Regions from separate parts of the Streptomyces sp. C11-1 genome, predicted to be linked through region 1. Evidence: riboswitches for the same ligand, from Rfam matches in the RefSeq annotation. Region 1 holds a riboswitch; each other region holds the start of a gene.
What was found. A riboswitch is a leader RNA that binds a small molecule or an ion and turns the genes downstream of it on or off. The one in region 1 is predicted to bind cyclic di-AMP.

Region 1 (7,378 bases):
GCAGCAGTGGGACGCCACCGGCGCCTGGCAGCAGACCGTCGACCAGGACGCGACCGGCCAGTGGACGGCCACCGAGACCGGCGCCTTCCCCACCACCGCGTTCAGTTCCGCCCCGTACGGCACGGACGCCTACGACACCGGGGCGTATCCGGTCGGCACCGCCTACGGGACCGACGGCGGCTACAGGGCCGACGGCGGCTACGGGACCGACGCGTACGACACCGGGGCCCACGACACCACCGCCTTCGCCACCGGCACCTACACGGCCGACGGGTACGAAACCGGTGCGTACGGCACGAGCGCGTACGGCACCGGCACGTACGACACGGGTGCCTACGACGCGACCGCCTGGAACTCCGGCGCCACGCCCGAGGAGTCCGCGTACGGACCCGAACAGACGTCGTATCCGCTGTACGAACAGCAGACTCACGAAGGGGGCGTGGAAGCGGGCACGGACACAGCCCCGTCCTCCACCGCCGAGCTCGCCACCGAGGCAGCCCCCGCCACCGACGACGCTCCGGAGCCGGACGCCGAGGACTACGCGAACCACGCGCCCGCCCCGCACCCCGTGAACCGCGCCGTCGTCCGCCCACCCGCCGCCCGCAACCGGGCCCGGCGCCGCAGCCCCGCCAAGCGCTCCGCGCTCCTGACCGTCGCGGTGCCCTCCGCCTGCGTGATGAGCGTCGCGGGCATCGCCGCCGCCTCGGTCAGCGGGATGTCCGGCGGCGAGGAGAAGCCGGAGGAGGCGACCGCCTCCATGGCGATCGCCGACCCCAGCACGGTCAAGACGGTCGCCGCCAACAACAAGCTCGACAACCAGCTGGAACAGCTCTCCGAGGGCAGCGCCGACTTCCGCGAGCGCGCGAGCCGCACCCAGGAACGCATCGACCTGCGGGAGCGGCAGGCGGCGGAGAAGAAGAAGCGCGAGGAGGAGGCCGCACGCCGCGAGGCGCTGCGCCCCAAGTTCGTCCTGCCCGTGAAGCAGCACGGGCTGAGCGCCTACTACGGCCAGGCGGGCATCAACTGGATGTCCGTGCACACGGGCATCGACTTCCCCGTCTCGTACGGCACTCCGGTGATGGCCGCGACCGACGGCACCGTGCGCACACAGCTGAACAGCGCGTACGGGGTCATGGCGATCGTGACCGCGGCCGACGGCACGGAGACCTGGTACTGCCACCTCAGCAGCACCAAGATCCGCTCGGGCCCGGTCAAGGCCGGTGACGTCATCGCGTACTCCGGGAATTCGGGCAACTCCACCGGCCCGCACCTGCACTTCGAGGTCCGGCCGGGCGGCGGCGCGGCGGTCGACCCGCTGGCGTGGCTGCGCAGCAAGGGCGTCGACCCGACCTGACACGCGCACATGGTGAAGGGGGCCCCGGGCGTGGGGCCCCCTTCACCATGTTCTCCGCCGCTACAGCTTCTCGACCGGCGCGTACCGCAGCAGCAGCTTCTTCGGGCGTTCGTCCCCGAAGTCGACCGTCGCCTTGGCCTGGTCGCCCACGCCTTCGACGGCCGTCACCGTGCCGAGGCCGAACTGGTCGTGGGTGACCCGGTCCCCCACCACCAGGGTGACGACCGGCTTCTCCGTACCGCGCCGGGTCGCGAAACCCGAGGGGCCGGAGCGGGAGCGGGAGGAGGAGAGCGAGGACGTGATGCCCGAGGTGGGTCCGGCCGGGGCGGCCATCGGGCCCTTGCGCTTCCAGTCCAGGTGCTCGTCCGGGATCTCCTCCAGGAACCGCGAGGGCGGGTTGTACGACGGCTGGCCCCAGGCACTGCGCATGGCGGCGCGGGTGAGGTAGAGGCGTTCGCGGGCGCGGGTGATGCCGACGTAGGCGAGGCGGCGCTCCTCCTCCAGCTCCTTGGTCTGGCCGAGGGCCCGCATGTGCGGGAAGACGCCGTCCTCCATGCCGGTGAGGAAGACGACCGGGAACTCCAGGCCCTTCGCCGTGTGCAGGGTCATCAGCGTGATGACGCCGGAGCCGTCCCCGTCCTCGTCGGGGATCTGGTCGGAGTCGGCGACGAGCGCGACCTTCTCCAGGAACTCCGCGAGGGTGCCCGCGCCCTCCGTCTCGCCTCGCTCCTGCTCGAATTCGAGGGCGACGGCGGCGAGTTCCTGGAGGTTCTCGATGCGGGTCTCGTCCTGCGGGTCGGTGGATGCCTGGAGTTCGGCGAGATAGCCCGTGCGCTCCAGGACCGCTTCCAGCACGACGGCTGGGCCGGCGCCGGACTCGACGATCGTGCGCAGCTCCTCCATCAGCGTGTTGAACCGCTTGACGGCGTTGGCCGAGCGGGCGGCCATGCCGTAGGCCTCGTCGACGCGGCGCAGCGCCTGCGGGAAGGAGATCTTCTCGCGCAGCGAGAGGGCGTCGATCATCGCTTCGGCGCGGTCGCCGATGCCGCGCTTGGGCACGTTGAGGATGCGGCGCAGCGGGACGGTGTCCTCGGGGTTGGCGAGGACACGGAGGTAGGCCAGGACGTCCCGGACCTCCTTGCGCTCGTAGAAGCGCACACCGCCGACGACCTTGTAGGGCAGGCCGACGCGGATGAAGATCTCTTCGAAGACACGGGACTGGGCGTTGGTCCGGTAGAACACGGCGACGTCGCCCGCCTTGGCATCGCCCTTGTCGGTGAGGCGGTCGATCTCCTCGGCGACGAACTGGGCCTCGTCGTGCTCGGTGTCCGCGACATAGCCGGTGATGCGGGCGCCGCTGCCGGCGTTGGTCCAGAGGTTCTTGGGGCGGCGGCTCTCGTTGCGCTCGATGACCGCGTTGGCGGCGGAGAGGATCGTCTGCGTGGAGCGGTAGTTCTGCTCCAGGAGGATCGTCGTCGCGTCCGGGTAGTCCTCCTCGAACTGGAGGATGTTGCGGATGGTCGCACCCCGGAAGGCGTAGATCGACTGGTCCGCGTCGCCCACCACGCACAGCTCTGCGGGGGCGTCGTGCTCCCCGGCCGGGCCGACCAGCTCCCGTACCAGCGTGTACTGGGCGTGGTTGGTGTCCTGGTACTCGTCGACCAGGACGTGACGGAAGCGGCGGCGGTAGTGCTCGGCGACATCCGGGAAGGCCTGGAGGAGGTGGACCGTCGTCATGATGATGTCGTCGAAGTCCAGGGCGTTGGCCTCGCGCAGACGGGCCTGGTAGAGCGTGTACGCCTGGGCGAGGGTCTTCTCGAAGCCATCGGCAGCCTGCCCGGCGAAGGTCTCCTCGTCGATGAGCTCGTTCTTGAGGTTGGAGACCTTGGCGGTGAAGGACTTCGGCGGATAGCGCTTGGGGTCCAGGTCGAGGTCGCGGCAGACCAGGGCCATCAGGCGCTTGGAGTCGGCGGCGTCGTAGATCGAGAACGACGAGGTGAAGCCGAGCTTCTTGGACTCGCGGCGCAGGATGCGGACGCACGCGCTGTGGAAGGTCATGACCCACATGGCGTTGGCGCGCGGGCCGACGAGCTGCTCGACGCGCTCCTTCATCTCGCCCGCGGCCTTGTTGGTGAAAGTGATCGCGAGGATCTGCCCGGGGTGGACCCCGCGCTCGGCCAGCAGATGGGCGATGCGGTGGGTGAGCACCCGGGTCTTGCCGGAGCCGGCCCCGGCGACGATGAGCAGCGGGGACCCGGCGTGCACGACGGCGGCGCGCTGTTCGGTGTTGAGCCCGTCGAGCAGCGCGGCGGAGTCGATCACCGGGCGCGGGTGACCGTCGCGGTAATACCCGTCCCGGGGCGGCGGGGGCGCGTCGAAGACGCCCTCGAAGAGTCCCTCCGGCACCGCTTCGGGTGCGTGGTCCTCGGGGGGCGGCGGAGGGCCGTCCTCCGCGGGCTGGAGGCCGGTCAGGAAGCTGTCGTCAAAGAGGCTGCTCATCGCCTCCCGAGTCTAGGCGGCCGTACTGACAACCTTCCGCCGAAGTCCGGAAGGGGCCGTTCACACCGGCACACACGGACAGCGGACGTCCACGTTCCGTGAAGGAGTGCCCGGTCGGAGGGGGTGCGGGGCGCCTGATCCGCGAAGGTCACGAAAATGTATCGGGCATATCGCTCATCGTCCTTCCCAGCGGCGGGGCCGGTTGGCTAGCGTGCTCGGTCAGGTGATCCGTACCTCCCTGAGGCGAACCGCGCCTGACGGACACCTCCGCCGAATCCGGCCTGCCCTCGCGGCAGTTCGGAACCGGGGACCCACACGCAGAACCGGGGTGAATCGGTCCGTACCTCTCCCGTCCGGACCGTAGGACAGCCTTCCGTTCCCGTCCGAACCCGACAGCTAACCCGGTAGGCGGTCCACGGAAGGAGATGCCGGTCTTGGCATCGCATCGCAAGCCGCGCGCGAAAGTGCGCACCGCCACACCCGCCGTCGGGCTGACGACGGCCGCGCTGGCCTCCGTCACCCTGCTCTCCACGCAGAGCGCGACGGCCGCGCCCGCCGAGCCCAAGCCCGCCGTCGAGGAAGTCCAGAAGAAGGTCGACGCCCTCTACCGGCAGGCGGGCTCCGCGACCCAGGAGTACAACCGGGCCAAGGCCGCCTCCGCGGCCCAGCAGACGAAGGTCGACACTCTGCTCTCCGACGTGGCGAAGCGGGCCGAGAAGATCAACGAGGCGCGCCGGGCGCTGGGGGCGTATGCGGCGGCGCAGTACCGCAGCGGCGGCATCGCGCCCACGGCCACGTTCTTCCTGGCGGACGACCCGCAGGGGTACTTCGACCAGAACCAGCTGATGAGCCGGGTGACGGAACGCCAGCAGAAGGCCGTCGTCGACTTCCGTACGCAGCAGGCCTCGGCGGCGAAGAAGCGCGCGGAGGCGGTGAAGAGCCTGGAGACCCTTACCGAGACGCAGGCCACGCTCGCCGCCAGCAAGAAGGACGTGCAGACCAAGCTCACCGAGGCCCGGTCCCTGCTCTCCCGGCTGACCGCCGAGGAGAAGGCGCGGCTGGCTGAGCTGGAGCGCAAGAAGGAGGCCGAGGCCAAGGAGAAGGCGGAGAAGCTGGCCCGCAAGCAGGCCGCCGAGGCGAAGCAGCGGGCCGAGGCCGAGGAGAAGGCCCGCGAGGAGGCCGCGAAGGAGTCGGGCGGCGGTACGGGGGCGGGCTCCGGTACGGGTACGGGTACGGACTCCGGCACCGGCGCGGGCAGCGGTTACGCCGCCAAGGCGGAGAAGGTGCTGGCCTTCGCGCGCGCCCAGATCGGGAAGCCGTACGTGTGGGGGGCCTCGGGCCCGTCCTCGTACGACTGCTCGGGGCTGACGCAGTCGGCGTGGCGCGAGGCGGGCGTGGACCTGCCCCGGACGACCTGGGACCAGGTGAAGGTCGGCACCCGGGTCGCCACCTCCGACCTCCAGCCCGGTGACCTGGTCTTCTTCTACGACGACATCAGCCACGTCGGCATCTACAAGGGCGACGGGATGATGATCCACGCCCCGAAGCCGGGTGCGAACGTGCGCGAGGAGTCGATCTACTACATGCCGATCTACGGGAGCGTGCGCCCGGCGTAGCAGGGGGAAGCGGGGTGCCGGGTGCCCGGGGTGCCGGGGTGCGGGAGCCGGGGTGCCAGGGCGCCGGGAGCTGCCGCCACCACCCGGGCTCCCCTGTCGGTCCCGACGGCCCGGTCAGTGACCGCCCTGGTTCCTGACGCAGGGCCCCGTTCCGGGCTGGGGTTCGATGTAGGCCCCGTGCACGTTGCTCGTGATCCCGTCCTGCGACGCGTTTCCGGAGACGCAGGCGTTCCCCGTGTGGACGCTGTAGAACCCGTGGCCGACGTAGACGCCGTGCTCCTCGCCGCAGCCGAGGTTCTTCAGCGCCTTTTTGAGCCGCTCGTCGCTGAGGTCGCCCTCCCGCATGGCCTGTTCCAGCTCGCCCCGGATGAGCTCGGCCGAGGCCTCTCCCCGGGCGCGGGCCTCCTCGGTCAGCTTCCCCGCCATGCGGTACGCGTGGTTGTCGGCGTAGTTGGGGGGCATGTCCGGGTGGCCCTGACCCGCCTCCTGGCGGTCGCCGCCCTCGTCCGGGGCGGGAGCGGAGGAGGCGGGAATCTCCTCGGGCGTCCGGTCCGACCGCGCGCACAGCGGCCGGGGGCTGAAGGAGGGCTGGGGGCTCGCGGAGGACGCGGCGGCCGATGCGGCCGATCGCACCTCGCCGCCCTGTTGGGTCCCGCACGCCGTCAGTGTGGCGGCGACGAGGACAGCGGCGGCGGCGGAACGTCTGAAGGGAATGTGTATGGGCATGGACACAGCATCCCGCCCAGGGGCGCGCTCGTTTCGAGCGGGGATGCTCAGGCTCAGGTCCAGATCGTGGCGATGAAGACGTTGGCGGCAGTCAGCCCGCCGACCGCCGCGAACGCGCCCTTGTCGACCGTCTCGTCGTCCCGCTTGACGTAGACCAGGGCGAGGATCACGACCAGCAGGGCGAGCTTGATGCCGATCTTGACGTTGTTCACGGCCTGGTCGTCTGCCTGGTTGAGGCCGACCAGAACCATGCCGGTGACAAGCATGGTCAGCGCGCCGTGCAGCATGGCGGGGGTGAAGCGGGCGGCGCCCGCCCCCATGGCCTTCATCTGCGTCAGGAAACCGCCCAGCAGGGAGGCGATGCCGATGATGTGCAGGGCGACGAAGACCTTGATGAGTACGTCCATGGCTCCGGAGCCTAGCCATGGCGAAGGTTTCACCTTTCAGTGAGGCGAACCTTCCTTGCGTACTTCCCCATGAGTGATCCCGATGGACTGAACCTGATCATCTTGAATGGCCCTGATCATCCGTGAACGAAGAAACGTCACATCAGGGCAATAGCTGTCATGCCGACTCTTTTCTCCGCGCCCGGATTAGCGTCCATCCCGGACCCCGTCGGCATCCCCCGGCGGGCAGCCGACAGGAAGGATGCCGCCCCCGTGGCAGCGCACCGCAGGTCAGCTCACCGAAAACCCAAGCAGCGCCCGCTCACCGGCCCTGCTGCCCGCACCGCGGCCACCCTGGCGCTCGCCGGGGCCGCAACCGCCGGATCGGTCACCGGGGCCGGGGCCGCCCCCGCCGAACCGGCGGCCCCCACCGCCACCCAGGTCCGGGCCAAGGTCGACCGGCTGTACCACGACGCCGAGGTCGCCACCGAGAAGTACAACGGGGCGAAGGAGAAGGCGGCTGCCGCCACCCGCAGCCTGGACGCCCTCACCGACGAGGCGGCCCGCCGCACCGGCCGCCTCAACACCGCCCGCAACGCGCTCGGTTCGCTGGCGACCGCCCAGTACCGCAGCGGAACGCTCGACCCGGCCGTACAGCTGGCGCTCTCCTCCGACCCCGACGCCTACCTGGAGCGTGCGGCCTTCCTCGACCGGGCGGGCGACCGCCGGCGGGGTGTGCTCAACGGCATCCGGCGGCAGATCTCCCAGATCTCCCAGGTGAAGGCCCGCGCCGACCG
Region 2 (7,378 bases), 1.3 Mb from region 1:
AAGGGACGTACATGCCCATGGGTCACACGGCCACCGCACAGGCCGGCTCCGGCGGCTTGACAGCGACCGAGCACCGCCTGGCCAACGGCCTGCGTGTGGTGCTCTCCGAGGACCATCTGACCCCGGTCGCCGCGGTCTGCCTCTGGTACGACGTCGGCTCACGCCACGAGGTCAAGGGACGCACCGGCCTGGCTCACCTCTTCGAGCACCTGATGTTCCAGGGCTCGGGCCAGGTCAAGGGGAACGGCCACTTCGAGCTCGTCCAGGGGGCCGGCGGCTCGCTCAACGGGACGACCAGCTTCGAGCGGACCAACTACTTCGAGACCATGCCCACCCACCAGGTGGAGCTGGCCCTCTGGCTGGAAGCCGACCGTATGGGCTCCCTCCTCGCCGCGCTCGACGAGGAGTCCATGGAGAACCAGCGCGACGTCGTCAAGAACGAACGGCGCCAGCGTTACGACAACGTGCCCTACGGCACCGCGTTCGAGAAGCTCACCGCCCTCGCCTACCCCGAGGGCCACCCGTACCACCACACCCCGATCGGCTCCATGGCCGACCTGGACGCGGCCACCCTGGAGGACGCCCGCGCGTTCTTCCGTACGTATTACGCGCCCAATAACGCGGTGCTCTCCATCGTCGGGGACATCGACCCCGAGCAGACCCTCGCCTGGGTCGAGAAGTACTTCGGCTCCATCCCGTCCCACGACGGCAAGCAGCCGCCGCGCGACGGCACCCTGCCCGAGATCATCGGCGAGCAGCTGCGCGAAGTGGTCCACGAAGAGGTCCCGGCGCGTGCGCTGATGGCCGCCTACCGCCTCCCGCACGACGGCACCCGCGCCTGTGACGCGGCCGACCTGGCGCTGACCGTGCTCGGCGGCGGCGAGTCCTCCCGCCTGCACAACCGCCTGGTCCGCCGCGACCGTACGGCGGTGGCGGCAGGCTTCGGGCTGCTGCGGCTCGCCGGTGCGCCCTCGCTGGGCTGGCTGGATGTGAAGACCTCCGGCGGGGTCGAGGTGGAGCAGATCGAGGCCGCGGTCGACGAGGAGCTGGCCCGGTTCGCCGCCGAGGGGCCCACCCCGGAGGAAATGGAGCGCGCGCAGGCCCAGTTGGAGCGCGAGTGGCTGGACCGCCTGGGGACGGTTGCGGGCCGCGCCGACGAACTGTGCCGCTACGCGGTCCTGTTCGGCGACCCGCAGCTCGCCCTGAGCGCCGTGGGACGAGTCCTGGACATCACCGCGGAGGAGGTGCGCGAGGCGGCGCGGGCGGCCCTGCGCCCCGACAACCGGGCGGTGCTGGTCTACGAGCCCATCGAGCCGGCCGAGGACGACGGGGCCGTCGAGGACACGGCAGGCACCGAAGCACCCGAGGGGGCGGACAAGTGAGCGACGCCGCCGTGACTGGAGTAGCCATGGACTACCACCCGCAGCCGACCCCGGGCACCGCCCGGCCGTGGGCCTTTCCCGCACCCGAGCGAGGCGCCCTGCCCAACGGGCTGACCGTGCTGCGCTGCCACCGCCCCGGCCAGCAGGTCGTCGCCGTGGAGATCTTCCTGGACGCGCCGCTGGAGGCCGAGCCCGAGGGCCTGGACGGCGTGGCCACGATCATGTCGCGGGCGCTGTCCGAGGGCACCGACAAGCACAGCGCCGAGGAGTTCGCCGCCGAGCTTGAGCGCTGCGGCGCCACCCTGGACGCGCACGCCGACCACCCCGGTGTCCGGGTCTCCCTGGAGGTCCCGGCCTCCCGGCTGGCCAAGGCCCTCGGTCTGGTCGCCGAGGCGCTGCGAGCCCCGGCCTTCGCCGAGAGCGAGATCGAGCGCCTCGTCGGCAACCGCCTCGACGAGATCCCGCACGAGCAGGCCAACCCGTCCCGGCGCGCTGCCAAGCAGCTCTCCAAGGAGCTCTTCCCGGCCACCGCCCGGATGTCCCGCCCGCGTCTGGGCACCGAGGAGACGGTGCGCCGGATCGACGCGGCCGCGGTGCGTGCCTTCTTCGACGCCCACGTCCGCCCGTCGACCGCGACCGCCGTGATCGTCGGTGACCTCACCGGCATCGACCTGGACGAGCTGCTGGCCGACACCCTCGGCGACTGGTCGGGCAACGCGGGCCAGGCCCGCCCGGTCCCGCCGATCACCGCGGACGACACCGGCCGTGTGGTCATCGTGGACCGCCCCGGCGCGGTCCAGACCCAGCTGCTGATCGGCCGGATCGGCGCCGACCGGCACGAGAGCGTGTGGCCCGCACAGGTGCTCGGCACGTACTGCCTGGGCGGGACCCTCACCTCCCGGCTGGACCGGGTCCTGCGCGAGGAGAAGGGCTACACCTACGGTGTGCGCGCCTTCGCCCAGGTGCTGCGCTCCAGCGGCCCCGACTCGGGCGGCGCGGCCATGCTCGCGATCAGCGGCTCGGTGGACACCGAGTCCACCGGACCGGCGCTGGAGGACCTCTGGAAGGTCCTGCGGACGCTGGCCGCCGAGGGGCTGACCGACGCCGAGCGCGAGACGGCCGTGCAGAACCTGGTGGGCGTCGCCCCGCTGAAGTTCGAGACCGCCGCCTCCGTCGCGAGCACCCTGGCCGACCAGGTCGAGCAGCACCTCCCCGACGACTATCAGGCCCACCTCTACGCCCGGCTCGCCGAGACGGGCACGGTGGAGGCGACCGCCGCCGTCGTCAACGCCTTCCCGGTGGACCGGCTGGTCACGGTCCTGGTGGGGGATGCCGCTCAGATCGCGGAGCCCGTAAAGGCGCTCGGCATCGGAGAGGTGTCCGTCGTCACCGGCTGACGCAAGCGCACTGTAACGGGGCAAACAGGACCTCGGCGAACAATAGTTCGTCGGGGTCCTCCCTTTTGCCCGATTAGGGCAGTTCATCAACTTTGGTGGATAAGTTGCCTGTCTGCCCTGTGGGATGTGCGACAAATCCCCTTGTCCGTTTGGTGATGGGAAGGCGGCCCGCTTAGCGTCGGCTCCGCTGTCCGTCACCCGTATGCCGCATCCGCGGCGCCGGGCAGCGATCGCCGAGTCCCCGTCAGGCGCGAGCCTGGGGAGCCGGGGACCCACGCAGTCCCTGGGGTGAATCGGAGATCCGCGCCACACCCGGCGCGGCGATCCGTAGGAGACCTTCCTGCTCCGAACCCGTCAGCTAACCCGGTAGGCGAGAGGGAAGGAAAGGATCAGCCTCTTCATGGCGTTCACCCGTGCCACCGGGAAGCACCGTGCCCCGAGCCGCCTCACGCGCCGGAGCGCCCAGGCCGCCGGAATCGCGGCTCTGACCACCACCGGAGTCCTCGGCTCGCTGGCCTCTCCGGCCCTCGCCGCGGACGCCGAGGCGCCCAAGGTCGTCGACACCGGCCTCACCCAGACCATCGCCCTCGACGCCACCCTCGCCGAGCAGATCGACGCCCAGGCGGAGGCGCAGCAGCAGCAGGCCGAAGCGATCGCCAAGGCGAAGGCCAAGGCCGCCGCCGAAGCCAAGGCCGAGGCCGCCAAGGCCAAGGCGAAGGCGGAGGCCGAGCGCAAGGCCGAGGCCCGCGCCAAGGAGATCCGCGAGGAGAAGGCCCGCGCCGCCCGCGCCGCCGAGCGCGCCCGCCTGAACGCCTTCCACCTCCCGGTCGCCGGATCCCACGTCACCACCGGCTACAAGGCGGGCGGTTCGCTCTGGTCATCCGGCAGCCACTCCGGCGTGGACTTCATGGCCCCCTCCGGCAGCTCCGTCGTCGCGGTCGGCGCCGGCACGGTCGTCGAGGCCGGCTGGGGCGGTGCGTACGGCAACAACATCGTGCTCCGGATGGCGGACGGCACGTACACCCAGTACGGCCACCTCTCCTCGATCGGCGTCTCCGTCGGCCAGAGCGTCGCCTCCGGTCAGCAGATCGGCCTGTCCGGCTCCACCGGCAACTCCACCGGCCCGCACCTGCACTTCGAGGCCCGGACCACCCCCGACTACGGCTCCGACATGGACCCCGTCGGCTACCTGCGCTCCCACGGTCTGAACGTCTGACCCCACCCGCGCACCCCGCTTCCCGAAGGCCCCGGCTCCCCGCCGGGGCCTTCGGCAATTCCGGCGGAATCCCTCGTACCGGGTTGTGCAACAGGCCTTCTTCGGCCAGTGGATATCCATGGATTCCGGCCTGCCGTCGGAAATTCCGGCGGATTGCAATAGAGTCACGGAACAGACGTCGGGCGGCCGCGTTTCGCGGGGATTAAGGCGGAGGTTCGGACATGCGCATTCCCGCGCATTCGGTATGCACGGCAATCCGTGACGACATCGTCTCCGGTGTCTACGAGCGCGGCAGCCGCCTCACCGAGGAGCTGCTGGCCCGGCGGTACGGGGTCTCCCGCGTCCCGGTCCGCGAGGCGCTGCGCACCCTGGAGTCCGAGGGCTTCGTCGTCACCCGCAGACACGCCGGCGCCTGTGTCGCCGAGCCCACCGAGCAGGAGGCGGCAGACCTGCTGGAGGTGCGGATGCTCCTGGAGCCGCTGGGTGCCGCGCGCGCCGCCCAGCGCCGTACGGACGCCCACCTCAAGGTGCTCCGCGGGCTGGTGAGACTCGGTCAGGAGCGGGCCCGCCGGGGCGAGGGCGAGGATCTGCGCTCGCTGGGCGGCTGGTTCCACGAGACCCTCGCCCAGGCCTCCGGCAGCCCAGGCCTGATCGCGCTGCTCACCCAGCTCCGGCACAAGACCGCCTGGATGTACGCGGTCGAACAGCCGGTCCGCCCGGCCGACTCCTGGGCCGAGCACGGCGCCATCGTGGACGCCGTGGCACGGGGCGACGCCGAGCGGGCCAGGGCGCTCACCGCCCAGCATGCGGAACGCGCGGCGGCGGCCCACCGGCTCCGCCGCCCGGACCGGCCCGGGCGCCGCGCCTCCGCCGGGTCCCGGGTGAGCACTTCGCAACCTGGCGTAAACATCGCGAGTGCCCGTCATTAACAATCGCGCCGTATACAAAGGGGAGTAATTACGGAGGGCGGTATTCGTGCTGCCCGAATTCACGGTGCGCGGATATCTCCGGAAAGCGAAAGAGCCGCAGCCCCGGCAAGGGGTCGCGGCTCTCACGTATTTCCGTCCGGTGGGGGCGGACGGATCGCCCGTGGGGCGGGCGGGACGGGTCAGACGGTCTCGGGAAGCTCTTCCAGCCCCTCGGCGACCAGCTTCGCCAGCCGGTCCAGAGCGGCCTCGGCGTCATCCGCGTCGGACGCGAGGACGATCTCCTCGCCGCCCTGCGCACCCAGACCGAGCACGGCGAGCATGGAGGCGGCGTTCACCGGGCTGCTGTCGGCCTTGGCGATCGTCACCGGGACGCCGGACGCCGTGGCGGCACGGACGAAGATGGAAGCGGGGCGGGCGTGCAGGCCCTCGGCCCAACCGACGTTTACGCGGCGCTCAGCCATGGTTCTGCCCTTCACATATCAACGGTTGTCTAGACCAGTCTCTCATGCGGTGCGCAGTGCTGTGCCCGGCCTCCCGTCCGGTCACCGCGCCCCGGCCGCCCTCGGCCGGGCCTCATCAGACTGCCCCGGCACCGATCCCTCCGCGACCGGGATGCCCGCCGTAGGCTTTGTCCATGCAGCCCACGCCGGAGCAGAGTCCGCATCACGCGTACCCCGACCACTGGGAAGCGGACGTGGTGCTCCGCGACGGTGGCACCGCGCGCATCAGGCCGATCACCACGGACGACGCCGAGCGACTTGTCAGCTTCTACGAGCAGGTGTCCGACGAGTCGAAGTACTACCGGTTCTTCGCCCCGTATCCCCGGCTATCCGACCGGGATGTGCACCGCTTCACCCATCACGACTACGTCGACCGGGTGGGACTGGCCGTCACGATCGGCGGCGAGTTCATCGGCACGGTCCGCTTCGACCGCATCGACGACCGGGGCCGCCCCGCCTCCGCCCCCGCCGACGAGGCCGAGGTCGCCTTCCTCGTCCAGGACGCCCACCAGGGCCGCGGCGTCGCCTCCGCCCTGCTCGAACACATCGCCGCGGTCGCCCGCGAACGCGGCATCCGGCGTTTCGCCGCCGAGGTGCTCCCCGCCAACAACAAAATGATCAAGGTGTTCCGGGACGCCGGATACACCCAGCGCCGCAGCTTCGAGGACGGCTCCGTCCACCTCACCCTCGACCTCGAACCCACCGAGAAGTCCCTCGCCGTCCAGCGCGGCCGCGAACAGCGCGCCGAGGCCCGCTCGGTCCAGCGCCTGCTCGACCCCGGGTCCGTCGCGGTCATCGGTACCGGGCGCACCACCGGCGGGGTGGGCCGCACCGTCCTGCGCAACCTCCTCGCCTCCGGCTTCACCGGCCGTACGTACGCGGTGAACCGGGCCTTCGACGAGGGCCTGACCACCCTCGACGGGGTCCCCGCCCGCCGCTCGATCGGCGAGATCGACGAGCAGGTCGACCTCGCGGTCATCGCCGTCCCCGCCCACCGGGTCCCCGAGGCCGTCGCCGACTGCGGGGAGCACGGCGTCCAGGGGCTCGTCGTCCTCTCCGCCGGGTACGCCGAACGCGGCTCCGAGGGCCGTGAGCTCCAGCGCGAACTGGTCCGCCAGGCCCGCTCGTACGGCATGCGGATCATCGGCCCGAACGCCTTCGGCATCATCAACACCGCCGAGACCGTCCGGCTCAACGCCTCCCTCGCCCCCGAGTCGCCCGCCCGCGGCCGGATCGGCCTGTTCACCCAGTCCGGGGCGATCGGCATCGCCCTGCTCTCCGGCCTCCACCGGCGCGGCGCCGGGCTGTCCTCGTTCATCTCGGCGGGCAACCGGGCCGATGTCTCCGGCAACGACTTCCTCCAGTACTTCTTCGAGGACCCGGACACCGACGTAGCCCTGCTCTACCTCGAATCGCTCGGCAACCCCCGCAAGTTCACCCGCCTCGCCCGCCGCACCGCCGCCGTGAAGCCCGTCGTCGTCGTGAAGGGCGCCCGGCACAGCGGCACCAGCCCGCCCGGCCACGCCGTCCCCGTCAGCCGCATCCCCGACACCACGGTCTCCGCCCTGATGCGGCAGGCGGGCGTGATCCGGGTCGACACCGTGACCGAGATGGTGGATGCCGGACTCCTCCTGGCCGACCAGCCGCTCCCGGCGGGCCCCCGGGTCGCGATCCTCGGCAACTCCGAGTCGCTCGGCCTCCTCACGTACGACGCCTGCCTCGCCGAGGGGCTCCGCCCGCGCCCGCCGCGCGACCTCACCACGGCAGCCTCCCCGCAGGACTTCCGGGACGCGCTGGCCGAGGCGCTGGCCGACGGGACGTGCGACGCGGTGATCGTCACCGCCATCCCGTGGGTGGGGGAGAACGGCGAGGCCGAATCCGGCGACGGCGAGGTGCTGGCCGCCGCCCTGCGAGGAGCCGCGGCCGGGGGCCCGGCCAAGCCGGTGGCCGTCGT
Region 3 (7,378 bases), 660 kb from region 1:
CCGGTGCGCCCGCCGAAGCCACGGCCGCGACGCCCGAGCACGCGCCCGCCGTCACCGCGCCCGCGACCGGCTCCACGGCAGCCGACGTGGCAGCCACCGAGGCCGAAGCTGCGGCCGACATGGTGGCCACCGAGGCCGAAGCCGCGGCCGACGAGGTGACCGCCGACGAAGCGGCCGCGCTGCGGGAGGCCTCCTTCGAGCGGCAGCGCAGGCTCCGCCAGGAGCCCCGCTTCCCCGGCGGCCCCGCAGCCGACCCCGCCGGCTCGCACCACGAGCGCCGGATCCGCAGCTTCCAGCCGCGCCGAAGCCGGGTCACGACCGGCCAGCAGGACGCCCTGGAGCGGCTGTGGCCCAAGTGGGGCCTGGACATCGACGGCAAGCGCGTCCTCGACCTGGACGAGCTGTTCGACGGGCTGCCCGTCGTCCTGGAGATCGGCTTCGGCATGGGCGAGGCCACCGCGCAGATGGCGGCAGACGACCCGGGCACCGGCATCCTCGCCGTCGACGTCCACACCCCGGGCCAGGGCAACCTGCTGGGCCTCGCGGACAAGGCGGGCTCGACCAACGTACGGGTGGCCAACGGTGACGCGGTCATCCTGCTGCGCGAGATGCTGGCCCCCGAGTGCCTCGACGGCCTGCGGGTCTACTTCCCCGACCCGTGGCCCAAGGCCCGGCACCACAAGCGGCGGCTGATCCAGCCCGCGTTCCTGGATCTGGTCGCCCCCCGGCTGAAGCCCGGCGCGATCGTCCACTGCGCGACGGACTGGGAGCCGTACGCCGAGCAGATGCTGGAGGTGCTCACCGCGCACCCCCGCTTCGAGAACACCGCGGCGGACGGCGGATACGCCCCGCGCCCGGCGTTCCGGCCGCTCACCCGCTTCGAGGGGCAGGGCCTGGACAAGGGGCACGTCGTCCACGACCTGCTGTTCGCCCGCATCTGACGCACACCGCCCACGTTGGCCATGTGGCCACGTCCTGGCCGGATGCGCCATCGCCGGGTGTCAGTGCCCCTCGTTAGGGTCGAATGGTGTCCGATCCTTCCGTGCAGCATCAGCAGACACGGCCGGCCGTTCCGGTCCTCCACGAGCAGCGGCTCGACGAGGTGCTGGGCGCCGTGCCGGAGCGTGGCCAGTGGCGATACCGGCCCCGCCGCGTCGGCATGGTGTGGCGCAGCAAGGCGTTCCGCGCCGGGGCCGTGATCCTGGCGCTCGTGCTGTGCGGGCTGGTGATCCTGGCCCTGGTCCGGGAGCAGACCGGCCCGGAAGGCTTCCTCGTCGGTCTCGGCCTGGCGGTGCTCCCGGTCCCCCTCCTGATGGCGGCGTTCCGCTGGCTGGACCGGGTCGAGCCCGGCCCCTGGCGGAATCTGCTCTTCTCCTTCGCCTGGGGCGCGTGCGCCGCCGCACTCGTCGCGATCATCGCCAACTCGTTCGCGACACGCTGGATAGCCACCGCGACGGCCGACCCGGCGAGCGCCGACACCCTGGGGGCGACGGTGATCGCCCCCATCGTCGAGGAGAGCGCGAAGGCGGCGGCCGTGCTGCTCATCTTCGTGTTCCGCAGACGGGAGTTCAGCGGGGTGGTGGACGGGATCGTGGTCGCCGGGTTCACCGCGACGGGCTTCGCGTTCACCGAGAACATCCTCTATCTGGGCAACGCCTTCGGCGAGGACCAGCTCCAGGGCAGTTCGGGGTTCGCCTCGGTGACGGTGGGGACGTTCTTCGTACGGATCGTGATGTCGCCGTTCGCGCACCCCCTGTTCACCGTCCTCACCGGCCTCGGCTTCGGCTTCGCGGCCGTGAGCGCCCGCCGCCACCGGGTCCGCCGGATCGCCCTGCCGCTGCTCGGCCTGCTTCTGGCGATGGGCCTGCACGCCCTGTGGAACGGCTCGGCGTCCTTCGGCCCGTACGGCTTCTACGCGGTGTACGGAATCGTCATGGTCCCGGCGTTCGGCCTGGTGACCTGGCTGGCGATCCATTCGCGCCAGCGGGAGCTGCGTACGCTCGCGGCCGAACTGCCCGCATACGTGGCGGCGGGCTGGCTCACCCCCGCCGAACCGCACGCGCTCTCCTCGATGCGGGCCCGCGGCATCGCCCGCGACCTGGCCCGCCACTGGCAGCGGGACCGGCTCCGGGGCCGGGCGGCGGCCCGCGCGGTCGCGGAGTACGAGTCGTTCGCGACGTCTCTGGCGGGCCTGCGCCGCCGGGCCCGGCACGGCGCGGCGGGCCCCGACTTCGCCGCACGGGAACGGGAGCTGCTGCACCACCTCTGGCAGCGCCGTGACATCGCGGCACCGGCCCTCACCGAGGCCGCCCGCCTGACGACCCGCCCGCAGTACGCATACAGACACGCGCCCGGCCACGGCTACGCGCCCGGGCACGGCTACGCGCCCGGATACGGGCATGGGCACGGATACACGTACGGGCCCGGGCAGGGGCACGGCTACGCGTACGCACACGCCTACGGGCCCGGGTACGGAAACGAGTACCGGCAGCCCTGACGTCGGGGGGGTGTGCGTCAGGGCTGCCGGGGTTCCGGGGTGAGGAGGAGGCTCAGACGGAGAGGCCCTTGCTGTTCAGCCAGGCCATCGGGTCCATCGCCGAGCCGCCCGCCGTACGAACCTCCAGGTGGAGGTGGACACCGGTCACGTTGCCGGTCGCACCCATGCGGCCGATGGTGTCGCCGGTGGTGACCTTCTGGCCGGCCGAGACGTCGATCGAGGACTGGTGGGCGTACCAGATCTCGGTGCCGTCCTCCAGTTCGAGCACCGTGCGGTAGCCGTACGAACCGGACCAGCCGGCCGACTTGATCGTGCCGCTGTGCACGGCCTTGAGCGGCGTGCCGGTCGCCCCGGCGAGGTCGAGGCCGGTGTGCTGACCGGAGGACCAGAGCGCGCCGGACTGGCCGTAGGTCGAGGTGACCGTGTACGAGGAGGTGGGCAGGGAGTAGCTGGCGGCGAGCTTGGCGAGGCGCTCGGCCTCCGCCTTCTTCTTCGCCGCTTCCTCCGCCGCCTTCTTCTCGGCGGCGGCCTTGGCCTCGGCCTCGTCCTGCTGCTTCTTCGCCTCGGCGGCCGCCTTCTCTGCCGCGGCCTTCTCGGCGGCGGCCTTGGCCTCGGCATCCGCGCTGGCCTGCTGCTGCTCGGCCTGCTGGAGGATCCGGGCGCGCAGGGCCTCGCCCGCGTCGGTGGCGCCCTGCTCGGCCTCGGCGCTGGTGAGCCCCGCGGAGGTGAGCGGCGCGGCCGCGGCGACCGGGGCGGCCTCCACGTCGTCCGACATGAAGGACCCGACGCCGGGAAGGGACTTGGCGTCGGGAAGGTTGTCCGCGATGGAATCGGGAAGAGAGATGGAGACGGGTGCCTTGTCCTGAGCGGTGGCCATGCCCCCCGCTCCGACGGCCGCTATGACGCCGACCCCGAGGACGGTGGAGCTACGGGCCAGACCACGCTGCTTGGCTACGCGGTGCCTGCCGCGCACGGGCCGGATGGACTCCTCGGTGGGATTCCACTCCCCCACGGACCGCTCCGCGCCACCGAAGGTGTCGGCACTGAAGGGTGACGGGGCCTCAGGGGCAGGCTTGTTGGACGCCACGTGGGCGCACTCCTTTCCTTCCTTCTCGCCTACCGGGTTAGCTGACGGGTTCGGAGCAGGAAGGTCTCCTACGGGCCCCTCCGTCTCTCACGAGACGCAGGCGTCCGATTCACCCCATGTAGGTGGTTCCCCGGTTCCCTTGCGGGATTCGGCGCTCGCGCGCGGCGCCGTCCTGACGACGGCTGGGACGACCGCGCTGCGTTATCGAACGTTAATAGACACACGGTCCCGATTCCAAGCTGTTCCTGCTAATCATTAACGAACTCGACGGGGACTTACAGGGCAGAAGTGGGCTAAATCAGGCGACTTGACCGCGCCTCAGCCACACCCCTCTTTCTGACGTTGCGTCAAATGTTATGCGGAGCGACGCGCTTCAGTTACGTACCGTGTCATCGCCCCGCCCCACGATCTTCACCGTCGTCCGCCGCTCCGGCTGCCCCTCCGCCGGCCGGCCCACCGCGAGCAGCGCCATGTCGTCCGTGGTCCGCCCCCCGGTGTGCAGCCGTACGTCGTCGGTGAGCGCCGACAGCAGCTCCTCGGGACCGGGGAAGATCCGGCCGCGCAGCCGGGCCGCGGGATCGTAGAAGACCCCGTTCGCGTCCCGGGCCTCGGACAGGCCGTCGGTGAAGGCGAGGAGGGTGGCGCCGGCGGGCATCGCCCACTCGTCGGACCGGTCCGGCCACACCCCCAGGTCCATCCCCAGCGGCAGCGCGGGCACGGAGGGCGCGAGCACCTCCAGGGCGCCGTCCGCGTGCAGCAGGACCGGCTCGGGATGCCCCCGGTTGACCAGCCGCACGGTGGCCGAACCGGGCGGGATCTCGGCCAGTACCGCGGTGATGAACCCCTCCATGGCATCCAGCCCGTACCGGCGCGTCCCCTCCCGCGCCAGCGCCCGCTCCAGCCGCTGGGCGACGCCCTCCAGGGACCGCTCCTGCTCGGCGGCCTCCCGGAACGCCCCGATGATCACCGCCACCGTCTCGACGGCACCCAGCCCCTTGCCGCGCACGTCGCCGACGACCAGACGGACGCCGTACGGGGTGTCCGCGACGGCGAACAGGTCACCGCCCACGAACTCGTCCGCCTGGGCCGCCTCGTACCGCGCGGCCACCTGGAGCCCGCCGATCCGCTCGGCCGGTGTCGGCAGGACGGCGCGCATCGCGGTCTCCGCGATGACCCGTGCCGAGGCCAGCTGCTCGTTGCTGCGCCGTACGACCCCGTTGATGACCAGGGCGAGCACCGCGGCGGTCAGCACGGTGATGGTCTCGATGACCGGGACCACCTGGGTGGACGTCCCGTCGGAGAGCCGCATCGCGATGACGGACAGGAGCGAGGCGATGCCGGTACGGACGGTCCGGGACCGGGAGAAGAACGGCGCGGCGATCAGGGGCGCCGCCACGAACAGGGGAACGGCGGTGAAGTTGGGCGGAGCCAACGAGTCGAACAGCAGCCCGCCGACGATCAGGAGCGCGGGCAGCAGCCGGACGAACCGCCGGGTGCCCCTGCCACCGGGCGTCACCGCCCCGTCCGGGGACCCGAGCACGGCGCGGCTCAGACCACCGGCGCTCCCGGCCACGCGCCCACGCCGCTCCTCGGCCAACCCCACCTGTGCACTCCTGCCCGGTCCACCCACGGCTGCGGACGGTACCGCGCCCCGTCCAGGCTTCCCGGAGCCGCGCCGGGCGGCGACTCCTCATCGGCCAAATAGGGGGAAGCCGGACGAGGACCGGCCATCGGTGACCGATACGGCCGACGGCCGGCCAGGCGGTCCAAGCCCACTCAGCCGTCCCAGGCCGCCCCCAGCCGTCCCAGGCCGCCCCCAGTCGGCCCAGTCGACCCAGCCCGCTCAGCCAGCCCGGCCCGCCCAGCCCCCTCCCGGCCGGCTCAGCCCGCCCAGGGCGCTTGGCCCGCCCCGTCGGCTCAGTCGGAGAGCGAGTGCTCCGCGTAGACGGTCAGCGCGTCCCGTACGAGGGTGACGGTGTCATCCGCGTGGCGGTCGTAGTTCTGCGCGAAGCGCGGATCGGCGACGTACATCTCGGCGAGCCCGATCACGTACGAACGGCTCGGCTCCCTCGTCGTCGCCAGCCAGGCGCAGTGCCGCCGCGCGATGTCCTGCGCCTCCTCGCTGTCCGGGGCGAGCCCGGCCTCCTTGGCCCGCCCCCAGTCGCGCGCGATGGCCTCCTGCTCGTCCTGGAACGCCTTCTTCTCCGCCGCCCCGAGCGAACGCCACCACCGGTCGCCCTCCTCGTACGCCTTCCGGCCCCAGCGCTCGGTCACCTCCTGCTCGTGGACGGTGTGGTCGAACCCGTCGAACACTTCATCAGCCATGAGTTCCATCCCCTCCCGGGTCTTGTGGAGAGTGGTCCGCACCGAGGCGATCTGCCGCCCGATGCGCGCCTGCTCCTGTTCGAGCAGCCGCAGATGCGCCCGCAGCGCCACCGCCGTGTCCCGCTGCCCCTCCAGTACGTCCTTGATGGCGGGCAACGACAGCCCGAGCTCCCGCAGCAGCAGAATGCGCTGCAACCGGACGAGGGCGTCCTGGTCGTAGTAGCGGTAGCCGTTGCTCCCGACCCGGCTCGGCGTGAGGAGACCGAGGTCTCCGTAGTGCCGGAGCGTGCGGCTCGTGGTGCCGGCTTTTCTGGCGATTTCCTGGATGGACCACTTCATGCCGGAAACGCTAGATCTTTACGCTGCGTCAAGGTCAAGCGTCCCGGGCCGGGCGGTTCGGTGCCGTTCCCCGGAAACGACTCAGGCCCGGCACGCTGTGCGCGTGCCGGGCCTGGATCTTCAGTAGCGGGGACAGGATTTGAACCTGCGACCTCTGGGTTATGAGCCCAGCGAGCTACCGAGCTGCTCCACCCCGCGTCGGTAAACACCACTCTACGGCATACGGGGAGCGCACTCGACCACCTGCCGCTGCTGCCTGCCTCCGCCGGGCGACCGGCTCCACTCCTCGGCACACAGCAGAAGGATCGCCGCGAAGGGCACGTCCAGGGCTTCCGGGCAGCATGGGCCGCCTCTTCCAACTGCGAGCCATGCGGGGGCGGTACGAGGCATCGTCCGCCTACAGGAGACCCCGCCCGGAGGCACTCCAGGGGCGGGGTCCGAAAGGTAGGCCGTGTGGGACTCGAACCCACAACCAACGGATTAAAAGTCCTGGCCGGGTCCGACCGGGTGCTGCCGGGTGATGCCGTCCTGTCCTGGGATGCCTGGTCGGACGAGATGAGCGGCGTTGAGCGATCCGGCCGAAACCGGGCTGTGCCGGAACATCCGCTCACGCATCGCTCACGCACGGACGGCGTTACGCCCCATCGTCGACGTTGATCCTGCTAGGAACCCCATCGGATGAATCCAGCGTGTGGAGTCCGGCAATTCCACCGATCACGCCGGTATCGTCAGCCGCAACCGGTCCGCGGAGGCCCGGAGGACGTAGCGGGTCGCCCGGGTTTCCTGGCTCGTCCAGGGTGCGGCGCGCCCACTCCGCTACTCCCTGACGTGCCTCCCCGATGTGCGAACACGGACGCGATCCCCCGCTGACCCGGCAGCGACGAAGGACATCGCGCTATGCCCCACACCACGGCCAAGGCCGCCTCGCTCATCCGCGCCGGATTCACGGGAGAGGTTCCAGCCACTGCTCGCCCGGGAATCGATCGATCCGGCGGGCTGGGCCTGGACCACTGCACCCCGGAACAGACCGAACTACGCGCTCTGTTGGCTCTTGCCTGCTTCAACCAAGGAACGCTGACCGCGCCTCGACTGCGCTGGCGGGTCGGGCAAATCGGCGCGTACGGGCCGGT

Region 2: linked by a shared signal. The riboswitch ahead of RI138_RS26240 (M23 family metallopeptidase) and the one ahead of RI138_RS20630 (C40 family peptidase) in region 1 are both predicted to bind cyclic di-AMP.
Region 3: linked by a shared signal. The riboswitch ahead of RI138_RS17450 (M23 family metallopeptidase) and the one ahead of RI138_RS20630 (C40 family peptidase) in region 1 are both predicted to bind cyclic di-AMP.

What each region holds. Positions count from the first base shown of each region.
Region 1 is NZ_CP134500.1:4,601,538-4,608,915, reverse strand. Features, by position in the region: gene RI138_RS20640 (M23 family metallopeptidase) at 1-1,354, shown strand, start outside; gene pcrA (DNA helicase PcrA) at 1,415-3,853, opposite strand; cyclic di-AMP (ydaO/yuaA leader) riboswitch at 4,112-4,280, shown strand; gene RI138_RS20630 (C40 family peptidase) at 4,279-5,469, shown strand; gene RI138_RS20625 (hypothetical protein) at 5,584-6,195, opposite strand; gene RI138_RS20620 (hypothetical protein) at 6,249-6,602, opposite strand; gene RI138_RS20615 (C40 family peptidase) at 6,855-7,378, shown strand, end outside.
Region 2 is NZ_CP134500.1:5,931,754-5,939,131, forward strand. Features, by position in the region: gene RI138_RS26230 (M16 family metallopeptidase) at 18-1,382, shown strand; gene RI138_RS26235 (M16 family metallopeptidase) at 1,409-2,779, shown strand; cyclic di-AMP (ydaO/yuaA leader) riboswitch at 3,001-3,167, shown strand; gene RI138_RS26240 (M23 family metallopeptidase) at 3,180-3,995, shown strand; gene RI138_RS26245 (GntR family transcriptional regulator) at 4,217-4,924, shown strand; gene RI138_RS26250 (HPr family phosphocarrier protein) at 5,104-5,385, opposite strand; gene RI138_RS26255 (bifunctional acetate--CoA ligase family protein/GNAT family N-acetyltransferase) at 5,559-7,378, shown strand, end outside.
Region 3 is NZ_CP134500.1:3,945,943-3,953,320, reverse strand. Features, by position in the region: gene trmB (tRNA (guanosine(46)-N7)-methyltransferase TrmB) at 1-941, shown strand, start outside; gene RI138_RS17455 (PrsW family intramembrane metalloprotease) at 1,028-2,497, shown strand; gene RI138_RS17450 (M23 family metallopeptidase) at 2,550-3,584, opposite strand; cyclic di-AMP (ydaO/yuaA leader) riboswitch at 3,597-3,748, opposite strand; gene RI138_RS17445 (PP2C family protein-serine/threonine phosphatase) at 3,958-5,187, opposite strand; gene RI138_RS17440 (MerR family transcriptional regulator) at 5,502-6,248, opposite strand; tRNA gene RI138_RS17435 (tRNA-Met) at 6,373-6,446, opposite strand; gene RI138_RS17430 (hypothetical protein) at 7,146-7,378, shown strand, end outside.